One region of the Enterobacter sp. fkY84-1 genome, then DNA from elsewhere that is predicted to be linked to it. Evidence: predicted binding sites of a transcription regulator. Region 1 holds the regulator's gene; the other holds the start of a gene.

The links. Region 1 encodes PurR, which represses purine synthesis genes. Its sites were predicted from a motif close to CANGCAAACGTTTGCNTG; they were not measured.
Region 2: gcvT (glycine cleavage system aminomethyltransferase GcvT) is a predicted target of PurR. The motif match lies at 2,477-2,494, and genes of this name have one in related genera.

Annotation. Positions count from the first base shown of each region.
Region 1 covers NZ_CP169393.1:1,968,564-1,976,220, forward strand. Annotated here, with positions in the region: gene cfa (cyclopropane fatty acyl phospholipid synthase) at 1-494, opposite strand, end outside; gene punC (purine nucleoside transporter PunC) at 793-1,992, opposite strand; gene punR (DNA-binding transcriptional activator PunR) at 2,107-3,018, shown strand; gene purR (HTH-type transcriptional repressor PurR) at 3,036-4,061, opposite strand; gene cydH (cytochrome bd-I oxidase subunit CydH) at 4,359-4,448, shown strand; gene ACEPLT_RS09415 (MFS transporter) at 4,612-5,778, shown strand; gene sodB (superoxide dismutase [Fe]) at 5,817-6,398, opposite strand; gene ACEPLT_RS09425 (C40 family peptidase) at 6,521-7,294, opposite strand; gene grxD (monothiol glutaredoxin 4) at 7,633-7,657, shown strand, end outside.
Region 2 covers NZ_CP169393.1:3,897,628-3,905,284, reverse strand. Annotated here, with positions in the region: gene ubiH (2-octaprenyl-6-methoxyphenyl hydroxylase) at 1-940, shown strand, start outside; gene ubiI (FAD-dependent 2-octaprenylphenol hydroxylase) at 953-2,155, shown strand; gene gcvT (glycine cleavage system aminomethyltransferase GcvT) at 2,553-3,647, shown strand; gene gcvH (glycine cleavage system protein GcvH) at 3,671-4,060, shown strand; gene gcvP (aminomethyl-transferring glycine dehydrogenase) at 4,188-7,061, shown strand; gene ACEPLT_RS18575 (SDR family oxidoreductase) at 7,132-7,657, shown strand, end outside.

The sequences.
Region 1 (7,657 bases):
AGCTGCAGCTTCTCGCTGATCAGGCGCAGCTTGGCCTGCTGTGCTTCCTCAAGCGTCGACGCGTCTTTCCAGTAGGCGCAAGAGTATTGCATGAAAGGGTCCAGCATGCGGCTGAACAGGTCGTTGCCGAGATCGTAATGTTCTTTGCCGACGATCCAGGCGCGTTTTTTACTTTGCAAGTTAAACAGTCGGGCAGAGGCGACACGCAGGGTGTCTTTCAGATTGCGGGGGAGTTGATTTTCCAGACCGGCGCGCAACACGCTGGCAAAAAAGATATCCAGACGTTCGCACTCCCACCAGCCGTCCATATAACTTTCTCCCAGGCCTAACGATCCTTCCCGCAACACGCGTTTAAAAAAGTCGGGATGTTTTACCTGGGGATCGGATGGCGAAGATCCGTTGATAGTGATGCCTGCTCGACCTAACAGTTCACTGACGATCCGGGACCAGTTGTCGTCCGGAACGCTGACTTCTTCTATACACGATGAACTCATAGCTTCTCCATCACCCTGATGTGATCAGAACCTTCAAACAGCGTAGACGCTTTTTTTGGTTTGTGAGAAATCTCACGGTAAATACCGCGAGGCTAGTATCCGACGTAGAACAGAGGAAGGGAGATAACCCTTGCCGAAATGCCTTCCATGGTAAAACGGGAGCACTCCGGCTCCCGTTAACACTTAATATTTATCGTATTTAATCGAACCAAATTTAGTATAGGCCTCAAAATTTGGTGATTCAATAGAAAATTGTTAGCAACCTAATCACTGAAATGTAACATGATTTCAGGCGCAATCAGGCATGCGAAGTTTCCACCTGCGCGCCGTTATCCTGCTCGCGCTGCGCGGACGCCTGCATGCGGAAACCCAATACCGCCAGCGCTACGGTGAACAGCATCACGCTGGTGGTGGTCAACAGCGGCGTGGCAATCAGCGCCGAGACCACCAGACTTGCGAGGAAGCACAGACCCAGCTGCAGGGTATTTTGCAGCGCGGCGGCGCGGCCAGTCGCCTGCGGGAACGGACGTAACGCTTGTGCCACCACGATCGGATAAATCGCTCCGTTTGCCACGGCCATCACGCAGAAGGGGACCAAAATTTCAGCCAGACCCGCGCCCGGAATAAACCCGACGGCCCAGGTACCGATGACGCTCAGCGCATAGAGCACCAGCAGCCATGGCAGCATCTGCTGACCTTCCCATTTTTGCAGCGCCGCGCGGCAGCCGTACCCGCCCACCAGGAACGCGATGGTCTGCGGAACATAGCTCAGACCGATGGCCGCCGGGCTGTAGCCCATATCGTGCAGAATAAACGGCGAGCCGGTGAGCCACGCGAAGAAGCTGGCCGAACAGGCGGCATAAATCAGGACATTCCCGCGATACGCTTTGGCGCTCAGAAGGGAGGTGAAGGTAATCGGCGTCGCGTCGGCATGCGCCTCTTTTTTATGCGCGGGCTTAAGGGCAAACGCCGGCAGCATCAGCACCAGCGTGATGGCAAACAGCGTGGCAAAAATGGCCTGCCAGTCAAAGTGCGCGAGGATCCAGCTGCCCAGCAGCGGAGCCAGGGCAGGGGAGAGGCCCACCAGCGGCATAATGGTGGCGAAAATACGGTTTGTGCGGTTAGCCGGGTAGTAGTCGGTCACCAGCGCCTGCCAGGTCACCGCCGCGGCACAGACGCCCACGGCCTGAACGAAGCGCAGTACCAGCAGCCAGGTAGCATCGCGCACCCACAGCATCCCCAGGCAGCCCACGGCAAAAATGGCCAGACCCAGCAGCAGTACCGGTTTACGGCCGAAGCGATCCGAGAGGGGTCCCCAGAGCAGTTGGGCGAAAGCAAAACCGGCAAGGAACAGGCTCAGGCTGGCGCTGATGGCCGCGGCAGGGGTTTGCAGGTCTTCCTGCATCGCGGCAAACGCGGGCAGGTACATGTCGGTGGCCAAAAAGCCCAGCACGCTTAAGCCGCCGAGCCAGACTAAAAATCCTTTCCTGGGTTGCATTCTTTTATTCTCCTGAGGAGGCAGGTGTACGTTGGCGCAGAGTGTAGGGAGTGCAAAGCGGCTTGTGAAACGCTAATATTTGGCGGGTGCATTCAAATTTTTTGCAGGCAGAAAATGTGGTCAGATTATTCGCTTGAAGTGGTCGATGCTGTTGCGCGTAACGGCAGCTTTAGCGGTGCAGCGCAGGAGTTGCACCGCGTCCCTTCGGCCATCAGCTACACGGTGCGTCAGCTTGAGGAGTGGCTGGCGGTTCCGCTGTTTGAACGGCGGCATCGCGACGTGGAATTAACGCCCGCCGGAGCATGGTTTTTGAAAGAAGGGCGTTCTGTTATCAAAAAAATGCAGATCACCCGCGAACAGTGTCAGCAGATCGCCAACGGCTGGCGGGGGCATCTCGCCATCGCGGTAGATAACATCGTGAAGCCGGAACGCACCCGACAAATGATCGTGGATTTCTATCGTCATTTCTCTGACGTCGAGCTACGGGTCTCGCAGGAGGTGTTCAACGGCGTCTGGGATGCGCTGGCGGACGGCAGGGCGGAGATGGCGATTGGCGCGACGCAGGCGATCCCGGTCGGGGGACGTTACGCCTTTCGCGACATGGGTATGCTGAGCTGGAAATGCGTGGTGGCCAGCGATCATCCTCTGGCAGCGATGGAAGGTCCGCTGAGCGACGATACGCTGCGCAACTGGCCGTCGCTGGTGCTGGAGGATACGTCCCGTTCATTGCCCAAGCGTATCACCTGGCTTCTGGATAACCAGCGGCGGGTGGTGGCTCCTGACTGGGAATCATCGGCGACGTGCCTCAGCGCCGGGCTGTGCGTCGCGATGGTGCCCGCTCATTTTGCGCGTCCGCGCATCGATACCGGAGAATGGGTTGAACTGACGCTGGAGAATCCTTTCCCGGACGCGGCCTGCTGCCTGACCTGGCAACAAAATGATGTCTCGCCCGCCATGGCCTGGCTGCTGGATTATCTGGGGGACAGCGAAACCCTAAACCGGGAATGGTTACGGGAGCCAGCGTAGCTGGCCCCGTCAAGGGATTAACGACGGTAGTCGCGGAACGGACCGTCCGCAACGGAACGGCGTTCAATCAGGCGCGGGTGAACTTCAATGGACTGCGACTCTTCGCGCTTGTTGACGATCCTGTCCAACAGCATATTGAAGGCCGTTTCGCCCAGCGAATCTTTTGGCTGGTGAATGGTTGTCAGCGCCGGGGTGAAAAAGCGCGCGTTACGCACGTTGTCATACCCGATCACGGAAATATCCTGCGGTACGCGCAGACCCAGCTCATCGGCGGCGCAGAGTGCGCCCATGGCCATGATGTCACCACCGCAGAAAACGGCGGTCGGGCGGTGCTGCTGGGAAACGATCTGCTGCATCGCGCGGTAGCCTGATTCCGGCTCAAAGTCGCCCTGCACGATCCAGTTTTCCGGCACGGTGATGAGCGCTTCTTCCATCGCTTTCATAAAACCGGCCAGACGGCCCGCGCCGGTGTTACGCTCCAGCGGACCGGGGATCACGCCAATCTCGCGGTGACCGCGTTCGATCAGGTAACGACCCGCCATGTAACCGCCTTCGAAGGCGTTGTCGATGACGGAGTCGGTGAAGTCCGCGCGCGCTTCACCCCAGTCCATGACCACCATGGGGATATGGCGATACTCTTCCAGCATCGACAGCACGGATTCCGGGTACTCGGAACACATGACCAGCAGGCCATCGACGCGCTTTTGCGCCATCATCGACAGGTAGGCGCGCTGTTTTTCTATGCTGTTCCACGCGTTGCCCAGAATCAGGGTATAGCCTTTCTGGAAGCAGTTCTTCTCTACCGCTTCTATGATCTCGGCAAAATAGGCCGCTTCACTGCTGGTCGCCAGCAATCCAATGGATTTGGTGTGATTAACCTTGAGGCTGCGCGCAACCGCACTTGGCGAATAGTGCAGCTCTTTGATTGCTGCCCAGACGGCGTTGCGCGTCTCTTCCGCCACAAAGCGGGTTTTGTTAATTACATGTGATACGGTTGTAGTGGAAACGTTTGCGCGTTTTGCTACGTCTTTAATTGTTGCCATTAAATGTCACTCCAGACCATATCCTAAACTCCTGAAAAACTTGAAGGTAAACGTTTGCCTTCTCTCACCCTTATCACGCAATCTTGAATTGCGGCACGCCGGGAAAACGACACGGGACGTCAGGAGGGGGTCAATGGCCGGTACGCTAATAAATTTAGCGTGGAATTTTGTCCTATCTTGATGAAAAGGGGAAGAGGTAAAGTGTTTATCAGCCTAAATCCAGGAAGATTTTTGACGTAAATTATGCAAAAATGAGCAGGCTCACTTTTCGTGGGGGGATTAAAAGGAGAAAAATTGATGAGTTCCGATCTGAAGTTTTCGCTGTTCACCACCGTGGTTGTGCTGGCTCTGATTGTCGCGGCGGGTCTGACGGCCGCGCTGCACTGATTTACGCGGAGGGAGAGCCTTCTCCCTCCCGCTCCCCCCGATTGTTACTCCTAAGGCAAAAATCTTTTGCCATTTTGTTAACTTCTCATTTTTTGTGATTGATGTCATGCTTTCCGCTTCTTTGTTCTGTGTCACCACATGACACGGCATCCGGAGTTGACGCATGAAAATCAATTTTCCCCTGCTGGCCCTGGCGATTGGCGCTTTTGGGATTGGCACCACTGAATTTTCCCCGATGGGGTTACTGCCCGTTATCGCCCGCGGCGTGGACGTCTCGATCCCTGCGGCCGGCATGTTAATCAGCGCCTACGCCATTGGCGTGATGGTGGGGGCGCCGCTGATGACGCTTCTTCTTTCACACCGCGCGCGCCGCAATGCGCTGATTTTCCTGATGGCGATTTTCACCCTCGGCAACGTGCTTTCGGCCATTTCGCCGGACTACACCACGTTGATGCTTTCGCGTATTCTGACCAGCCTTAACCACGGCGCGTTCTTTGGGCTGGGGTCGGTTGTGGCGGCAAGCGTGGTGCCGAAACACAAGCAGGCCAGCGCCGTAGCCACCATGTTTATGGGCCTGACCATCGCTAACATCGGCGGCGTTCCTGCGGCAACCTGGCTGGGCGAGGTCATTGGCTGGCGGATGTCCTTCCTGGCGACGGCCGGACTGGGCGTGGTCGCGATGGTGGCCTTGTTCTTCTCCCTGCCAAAGGGCAGCGCCGGAGAACGTCCGGAAGTGCGTAAGGAGCTGGCGGTGCTGATGCGCCCGCAGGTGCTCTCCGCGCTGCTGACCACCGTGCTGGGGGCAGGGGCGATGTTTACCCTCTACACCTATATTTCACCGGTGTTGCACGATATCACCCACGCAACGCCTCTCTTTGTGACCGCGATGCTGGTGCTGATTGGCGTGGGCTTCTCGATTGGCAACTATCTAGGCGGGAAATTTGCCGACCGTTCCGTGAGCGGAACGCTGAAGGGCTTCTTAACCCTGCTGATTGTTATCATGATCGCCATTCCGTGGCTGGCGCGTAACGAGTTTGGTGCCGCGATCGCAATGGTTGTCTGGGGGGCTGCAACGTTCGCGGTGGTGCCACCGCTGCAGATGCGCGTGATGCGTGTCGCGCATGAAGCGCCGGGCCTCTCATCCTCGGTCAATATTGGCGCCTTTAACCTGGGCAATGCGCTCGGTGCGGCGGCCGGTGGGGCCGTGATTTCCGGTGGGCTGGGGTACAGTTTTGTGCCGGTGATGGGGGCGATTATTGCCGCGCTCGGTCTGCTGCTGGTGATGATGTCGGGTCGTAAACAGCCAGAAGCAGCCTGCGCTGCGGAATAAACCAAAAACGCAGAAGGGCGAGCCCTTCTGCGTGTCTCTTACGCGGCGAAGTTCTTCGCCACAAAGTCCCAGTTAACCAGTGCCCAGAAGTGCTCCAGGTAGTTAGGGCGCGCGTTGCGGTAATCGATGTAGTAAGCGTGTTCCCATACGTCCACGGTCATCAGCGGCTTCGCGCTGGTGGTCAGCGGGGTGCCTGCGTTAGAGGTAGACACGATAGCCAGTTTGCCATCCGCCTCTTTCACCAGCCACGTCCAGCCTGAACCGAAGTTCTTGATGGCGGCATCGGTGAACTTCGCTTTGAATTCCGCGAAGCTGCCAAAGGCGGCGTTGATGGCGGTAGCCAGTTCACCGACAGGTTCGCCACCGGCGTTTGGCGCCAGGCAGTGCCAGTAGAAGGTGTGGTTCCACACCTGAGCGGCGTTGTTGAATACGCCACCCTCAGAACTGCGCACGATCTCTTCCAGCGTTTTGCCTTCAAAATCGGTGCCCTTGATCAGGTTATTGAGGTTGGTGACGTACGTCTGGTGATGCTTGCCGTAGTGATATTCCAGGGTTTCCGCAGAAATGTGCGGGGCCAGGGCGTCTTTTGCATACGGTAGTGCAGGTAATTCGAACGACATTGCTTCTCTCCTTATTGTATTTTGTGTTGCCAATAACCACACAGACAACAAGGACAGGATAGCAAATTGAAAGAGTATGCAAAAGAGGAACTTACCCTGCCACGGGTGTGGCAGGGTAGGGGTTAGCGAATGGTTTTCGGCGTCATCACGCGACGCGCGCCGACGTAATGGCGCACCCAGTAGTCTTCACTGAGCGAGGTGATCTGAATATCCTGGCCACTACGCGGTGACTGGATGAATTTTCCGTTGCCGACATAGACGCCAACGTGGTCAGCCGTCCCGCGACCCTGCGTGCGGAAGAAGACCAGATCGCCGTTCTCCAGCTCTCCTCGGTTGACCGGGGACGCGTCGCGCAGGTGGTACATCTCGTTGGCGGTGCGCGGAATGCGGAACTTGACCAGATCTTTATAGGCGTAATAGACGAGGCCGCTGCAGTCAAAACCGGTACGTGGCGAAGTCCCGCCCCAGTGATACGGTTTGCCAATCTGCCCCATCAGCTTGTTCATTGCGGTTTTTTGCGCTTTCTGGACGCGCACTTTATGCACTTCCGCTATTTTTGTGACCTTGGTGCATTTCGCCTTATGGCCTTTACGCGCGATGCATTTTTCAGTCACGAGGTTAGCGGCGGTTTGCGAAGCTTTACTTTTGGCGGTGTGGGCAGTGCGGGAAGAGGTGGTTTTCGTCTTGCTGGAAGCGGTTTTTTTAGTCTGTGTGGTTGTCTTTTTCTTGTCGTTCTTAGCGGTGGTTTTTTTCTTACGTTCTGTGGCTTTCACCAGATGGTTTTTTTGTACAGCAGAATGCCGCGCCTGCTGAGAGGCGTTTGCCACTGGCGTGAAGGTGAGTGAAGTAAACAGTAAAGCACAGAGCGTGATCGAGATTTTAGTTATCCGCGCCACTGGGCAGTCCCCTGATAAATGCAGGTCATCAATAATACCCGCGTGTGATTTACAAAGCCCGTCGATTCTAATCCATAAAAAGCCAGAAAGTTAATACCATTTTTCAATCTACGATCCTGTTTCGTTAGCAAGTGCAAAAAAATTCATCGTTCTGTCGTACATTTGCCCATTCCCTAAGCAAAACCCTGACTCACGCAGGGGTAAACACCATTTGCAATGCAACTTTTCATCACTCGGAGTAGAATGTCTATACGTGACAAAAATGTTATTTTCCGATGCCAGTCTGAACCGCTACAATGTCAGACGAATGCCGTAACAGAAGTTAAAGGAAGCAAGACATGAGCACCACTATTGAAAAAATCC
Region 2 (7,657 bases), 1.9 Mb from region 1:
CGTCAGCGATCGCGGACATGCAGGCTTTGTCACGCTGGACGCGCAGGATTACCGGATTGATGCCCTGGGTCAGGTCGTTGAACTACACGATGTGGGTTTACGTCTGTTCCGCCTGCTTCAGGATGCGCCGGGCGTGACGCTGCATTGTCCGGCACGCGTGGCAAGCGTAAGCCGCAGTGAAGCGTCGGTTAGCGTGACGCTGGAAAACGGCACTGTGCTGGATGGCCAACTTCTGGTCGCCGCAGACGGTTCGCGCTCGGCGCTCGGCACCCAGTGTGGCGTGGAGTGGCGCCAGCAGCCTTACGGGCAGGTGGCGGTTATCGCCAACGTCTCAACGGCTGCAGAACACAACGGCAGGGCGTTTGAGCGCTTTACGCAGCATGGCCCACTGGCGATGCTGCCGATGTCGGACGGGCGTTGTTCCCTGGTCTGGTGCCATCCGCAGGATAAGGCTGAAGAGGTGAAGGCCTGGTCCGACGAACGTTTTTGTACCGAGCTGCAGAAAGCCTTTGGCTGGCGGCTGGGGCGTATTACCCATGCCGGCAAGCGGACGGTCTACCCGCTTTCGCTTACTACGGCGTCTCAGTCCATCTCCCATCGTCTGGCGCTCGTCGGTAATGCCGCGCAGACGCTGCACCCTATCGCGGGGCAAGGTTTCAACCTTGGCTTACGCGATGTCATGAGCCTGGCCGAATCTCTGGCGCAGGCGTGGGGCGAGCAAAAAGACTGTGGGGCGTATTCGGTGCTGAGTCATTACCAGAAGCGCCGACAGGCGGATAAAGAGGCCACCATCGGTGTGACCGATGGTCTGGTCCATCTTTTTGCCAATCGCTGGGCACCGCTGGTTGCGGGTCGCAACCTTGGGCTGATGGCGATGGAATTATTCATTCCGGCACGTGACGTGCTGGCGCAGCGGACCCTGGGTTGGGTCGCGCGTTAAGGAGTTATCACCGTGCAAAATGTTGATGTCGCCATCGTTGGCGGCGGAATGGTTGGACTGGCATTGGCCTGCGGATTACAGGGCAGCGGCCTGCGCGTGGCGGTGCTGGAGCAAAAGCAGCCTCAGCCCGTTGCACCGGATGCGCCGCCGGAACTCCGCGTCTCGGCGATCAATGCGGCCAGCGAAAAGCTGCTGACGCACCTTGGCGTCTGGGCAGATATTGTGGCGCACCGCGCCAGCTGCTATCACGGCATGGAAGTGTGGGATAAAGACAGCTTTGGTCATATTGCTTTTGACGATGAAAGCATGGGCTATAGCCATCTGGGGCACATCGTTGAAAACGCGGTGATCCACCACGCGCTCTGGCAGAAAGCACAGCAGTGCGGCGACGTGACGCTGATTGCGCCTGCGCAGATCCAGCAGGTGGCGTGGGGCGAAAACGAGGCGTTTATCACCCTGCAGAGTGGCGACATGCTGACCGCGCGTCTGGTGGTCGGTGCTGACGGTGCCAACTCCTGGCTGCGTAATAAAGCCGATATCCCGCTGACGTACTGGGATTACCGCCATCATGCTCTGGTCGCGACGATCCGTACCGAAGAGGCGCACGGAGGCGTGGCGCGCCAGATTTTCCACAACGATGGCATACTGGCGTTCCTGCCGCTTGCCGATCCGCACCTGTGCTCAATTGTCTGGTCCCTGGTGCCGGAAAAAGCCCAGCAGATGCATGAGGCGACGCCGGAGGCCTTTAACCAGGCGCTGTGCGTGGCCTTTGATAACCGCCTTGGCCTGTGCACGCTTGAAAGCGAGCGTCAGGTATTCCCGTTAACCGGCCGCTACGCGCGCCAGTTTGCGGCGCACCGTCTGGCGCTGGTGGGGGATGCGGCGCATACCATCCATCCGCTGGCCGGGCAGGGCGTCAACCTTGGCTTTATGGACGCGGCGGAGCTGGTAGAAGAGCTGCGTCGCCTGCATCGTGAAGGCAAAGATATCGGCCAGCATCTCTACCTGCGTCGCTACGAGCGCAGCCGCAAGCACAGCGCGGCGATGATGCTGGCGGGCATGCAGGGCTTCCGCGAGCTGTTTGCCGGGTCAAATCCGGCGAAGAAATTGCTGCGCGACATCGGCCTTAAGCTTGCTGACACCCTTCCGGGTGTTAAACCTCAACTCCTCCGTCAGGCGATGGGTCTGAACGACCTCCCGGACTGGCTGCGTTAATGTAGACCCCTGTCACACTTTCTTTTCCCGGCCTCTGCGCCGGGGAAATTCCCTCGTTTGAAATATTCTAATTTCACGTCATTTTTCGCATTAGATAATCTAATGTCGTGTTTTTCTCGTTACGGAAATTCGGCCCGTTTTTCCGCACGAAATATCACCATGTGCTAAATCCTGTTAGACCATTGTTAATTTTGTGCGGGGTTAATCGCATTTTTCCAGTGGATAACTCTGTAGGCTTTTCAGCGTTTTTTGGTCATAAGCTAATGTGATGACCTGTTTTGCCTTATGGTTAACCGCCGGTTTCGGTGGTAAGTTCAGGTAAAAGAGAACGTTTGCGTCGGTGCCCGAACGCGGGGCCGATACCGGGTTTCACGGTGAATTTTTCAACGAGGACAAGATGGCTCAACAGACTCCTTTGTACGAACAACACGTGTTGTGCGGCGCCCGCATGGTGGACTTCCACGGCTGGATGATGCCGCTGCACTACGGCTCGCAGATTGATGAGCACCACGCGGTGCGCACCGATGCCGGTATGTTCGACGTGTCCCATATGACGATTGTCGATCTGCGCGGTAGCCGCACCCGGGAGTTTTTGCGTTATCTGCTGGCAAACGACGTCGCCAAACTGAAGACGCCGGGTAAAGCGCTCTATACCGGCATGCTGAATGCCTCGGGCGGCGTGATTGATGACCTTATCGTCTACTACTTCACCGAAGATTTCTTCCGCCTCGTTGTAAACTCCGCCACCCGCGAAAAAGACCTCTCCTGGATCACCCAACACGCCGAACCGTATGCCATCGACATCACCGTCCGTGATGACCTGTCGCTGATCGCCGTGCAGGGGCCTAACGCGCAGGCGAAAGCCGCGTCTCTGTTCAACGATGAGCAACGTAAAGCCACCGAAGGCATGAAGCCGTTCTTCGGCGTGCAGGCGGGGGATCTGTTTATCGCCACCACCGGCTACACCGGTGAAGCGGGCTACGAAATTGCGATGCCGAACGAAAAGGCCGCTGATTTCTGGCGTGCGCTGGTGGAGGCGGGCGTGAAGCCTGCGGGCCTGGGCGCGCGCGATACGCTGCGTCTGGAAGCGGGCATGAACCTCTACGGTCAGGAGATGGACGAAGGCGTCTCTCCGCTGGCCGCCAACATGGGCTGGACCATCGCGTGGGAACCGGCTGACCGTGACTTTATTGGCCGTGAAGCGCTGGAGATGCAGCGTGAGAAGGGCACTGAACAGCTGGTTGGCCTGGTGATGAAGGAAAAAGGCGTACTGCGCGGCGAGCTGCCTGTACGTTTTACCGATGCTGACGGCAATCCTCGCGAAGGCGTGATCACCAGCGGAACCTTCTCACCGACGCTGGGCTACAGTATTGCACTGGCACGCGTGCCGGCGGGCATTGGCGAAACGGCGGTGGTGCAAATCCGCAACCGCGAAATGCCGGTCAACGTGACCAAACCGATTTTTGTTCGCGCCGGTAAGCCGGTCGCCTAACTATTTTTATCAGGAGAACTTCAATGAGCAATGTGCCAGCAGAACTGAAATACAGCAAAGAACACGAGTGGCTGCGTAAAGAGGCGGACGGCACTTACACCGTCGGGATCACCGAGCACGCGCAGGAGCTGCTGGGCGACATGGTGTTTGTTGACCTGCCTGACGTGGGCACGACCGTGAGCGCGGGCGACGACTGCGCCGTGGCGGAGTCCGTAAAAGCGGCATCAGACATCTACGCACCGGTAAGCGGTGAGATTGTTGCGGTCAACGACGCGCTGAGCGACTCCCCTGAGCTGGTCAACAGCGAGCCTTATGAAGGCGGCTGGATCTTCAAGATCAAAGCCAGCGACGAATCCCAGGTTGCCGCGCTGCTGGATGCGACCGCATACGAAGCACTACTGGAAGACGAATAACGTTGTGCCGGATGGCGCTGCGCTTATCCGGCCTGGAGATCAACGTAGGCCCGGTAAGCGTTAGCGCCACCGGGCAACAGCGTTACAGATAACTACGATTCACTGCACGTTTCAGGAACCATCGCTCATGACACAGACTTTAAGCCAGCTTGAAAACCGTGGCGCCTTCATTGAACGTCACATTGGGCCGGATGCTCAGCAACAGCAGGAGATGCTGAAGACGGTTGGCGCGGATTCATTAAACGCACTGATCGGCCAGATTGTGCCAAAAGACATCCAGCTTGCCACGCCGCCTCAGGTGGGGGAAGCCACCACGGAGTTCGCCGCGCTGGCGGAGCTGAAGGCTATCGCCGGCCTGAACAAGCGCTATAAGTCTTACATTGGCATGGGCTACACCAACGTGCAGTTGCCGCCGGTGATCCTGCGCAACATGCTGGAAAACCCGGGCTGGTACACCGCCTATACGCCGTATCAGCCAGAAGTGTCCCAGGGTCGTCTGGAAGCGCTGCTGAACTTCCAGCAGGTAACGCTGGATCTGACCGGTATGGATATCGCCTCCGCGTCTCTGCTCGATGAAGCGACCGCCGCCGCCGAAGCGATGGCGATGGCGAAGCGCGTGAGCAAGCTGAAAAATGCCAACCGCTTCTTCGTGGCGGCGGACGTGCATCCGCAGACGCTGGACGTGGTGCGCACACGTGCGGAAACCTTCGGCTTTGACGTGATCGTCGATGACGCTGACAAAGTGCTGGATCACCAGGACGTCTTCGGCGTGCTGCTGCAGCAGGTGGGCACCACCGGTGAAGTTCACGACTACGGCGCGCTGATTGCCGAGCTGAAATCCCGCAAGGTGGTTGTGAGCGTTGCCGCCGATTTTATGGCGCTGGTGCTGCTGACGGCGCCGGGCAAACAGGGCGCGGATATCGTATTCGGCTCTGCGCAGCGCTTCGGCGTACCGATGGGCTACGGCGGCCCGCACGCGGCGTTCTTCGGCGCGAAAGATGAATTCAAACGTTCCATGCCTGGCCGTATTATCGGCGTCTCCAAAGACGCTGCCGGTAATACCGCGCTGCGCATGGCGATGCAGACCCGCGAGCAGCATATCCGCCGCGAGAAAGCGAACTCCAACATCTGTACCTCACAGGTGCTGCTGGCTAACATCGCCAGCCTGTACGCCGTGTTCCACGGTCCGGCTGGTCTGAAACGCATTGCCAGCCGCATTCACCGCCTGGCCGATATCCTGGCCTGCGGCCTGCAGCAAAAAGGTCTTAAGCTGCGCCATGCCCACTACTTCGATACCCTGTGCGTGGACGTGGCGGACAAAGCCGCCGTGCTGGCCCGCGCGGACGCGGCAAAGATCAACCTGCGCAGCGACATCCACAACGCCGTCGGCATTACGCTGGATGAAAGCACCACCCGCGACGATATCCTGAACCTGTTCAGCGTGCTGCTGGGTGACGCGCACGGTCTGGACATTGATGCGCTCGACAAAGACGTTGCGCTCGACAGCCGCTCCATTCAGGACAGCATGCTGCGTAACGACGCCATCCTGACGCACCCGGTCTTCAATCGCTACCACAGCGAGACCGAGATGATGCGTTACATGCACTCTCTGGAGCGCAAGGATCTGGCGCTGAACCAGGCGATGATCCCGCTGGGATCCTGCACCATGAAGCTGAACGCCGCGGCAGAGATGATCCCGATCACCTGGCCTGAATTCTCCGAGCTGCACCCGTTCTGCCCGCCGGAGCAGGCGGAAGGTTATCACGTGATGATTAACCAGCTTTCCGACTGGCTGGTGAAGCTGACCGGTTACGACGCGCTCTGCATGCAGCCGAACTCCGGCGCGCAGGGTGAATATGCCGGCCTGCTGGCGATCCGTCACTATCACGAAAGCCGTAACGAAGGCCATCGCGATATCTGCCTGATTCCAAGCTCCGCCCACGGCACCAACCCGGCCTCAGCCCAGATGGCGGGCATGGAAGTCGTGGTGGTCGCGTGCGATAAGAACGGCAACATCGACCTGGCTGACCTGCGCGCGAAAGCCGAACAGGCGGGCGACAAGCTCTCCTGCATCATGGTGACCTATCCGTCCACCCACGGCGTGTATGAAGAGACCATCCGTGAAGTGTGCGAAGTGGTGCACCAGTTCGGCGGTCAGGTATACCTCGACGGCGCGAACATGAACGCGCAGGTGGGCATTACCTCTCCGGGCTTTATCGGTGCGGACGTGTCGCACCTTAACCTGCACAAAACCTTCTGCATCCCGCACGGCGGTGGCGGCCCGGGCATGGGCCCAATCGGCGTGAAGGCGCACCTGGCACCGTTTGTCCCAGGCCACAGCGTGGTGCAGATCGAAGGCATGCTGACCCGTCAGGGCGCGGTCTCTGCGGCACCGTTCGGTAGCGCCTCTATCCTGCCAATCAGCTGGATGTACATCCGCATGATGGGCGCGGAAGGGCTGAAGCAGGCGAGCCAGGTGGCCATTCTGAACGCCAACTACATTGCGACGCGCCTGAAGTCTGCCTTCCCGGTGCTCTATACCGGCCGCGACGGTCGCGTGGCGCACGAGTGCATCCTCGATATCCGTCCGCTGAAAGAGCAGACCGGCATTAGCGAGCTGGACATTGCTAAGCGTCTGATCGACTACGGCTTCCACGCGCCTACCATGTCGTTCCCGGTTGCGGGCACGCTGATGGTGGAGCCAACGGAGTCCGAAAGTAAAGCCGAGCTGGACCGCTTTATCGACGCGATGCTGGCCATCCGCATGGAAATTGACCGCGTGCAGGACGGCGAGTGGACGCTGGAAGATAACCCGCTGGTCAACGCTCCGCACACCCAGCACGAGCTGGTGGCCGAGTGGAACCACGGCTATTCCCGCGAGCTGGCCGTCTTCCCGGCAGGCGTGGCGAACAAATACTGGCCGACCGTGAAGCGTCTTGATGATGTCTACGGCGACCGTAACCTGTTCTGCTCCTGCGTGCCGATGAGCGAATACCAGTAACATTGCTGATGTAGTAACGTAGGCCGGGTAAGGCGAAGCCGCCACCCGGCTTTTTTATTGGGAGAAGAAAATGGGCATTGCACTTGTGACCGGCGCCAGCCGGGGCATAGGGAAGGCCACTGCGCTGCAGCTGGCCCGCGAAGGCTACACCGTGGCGGTGAACTATCATCACAACATTAAGGCCGCAACGGACGTGATCAACCAGATTGTTGAGGCGGGCGGTAAAGCCTTTGCCGTTCGGGCAGACATCAGTGATGAAGCTCAGGTGCTGGCGATGTTTGAAAGCATCGATCGTGAAGGCGAGCCGCTGACCGCGCTGGTCAATAATGCGGGGATTCTGTTTGAGCAATCCACCATTGAGAATCTCTCCGCTGAGCGTATTAACCGCGTCCTGGCGACCAACGTTACGGGCTACTTCCTCTGCTGCCGGGAAGCGGTAAAACGCATGTCCTTCAAACATGGCGGCAAGGGCGGGGCGATAGTGAATGTCTCTTCCGCGGCGTCCCGCCTGGGCGCACCGGGTGAATATGTGGATTACGCCGCGTCCAAGGGGGCGGTGGATTCGCTGACAACGGGGCTGTCGCTGGAGGTGGCGG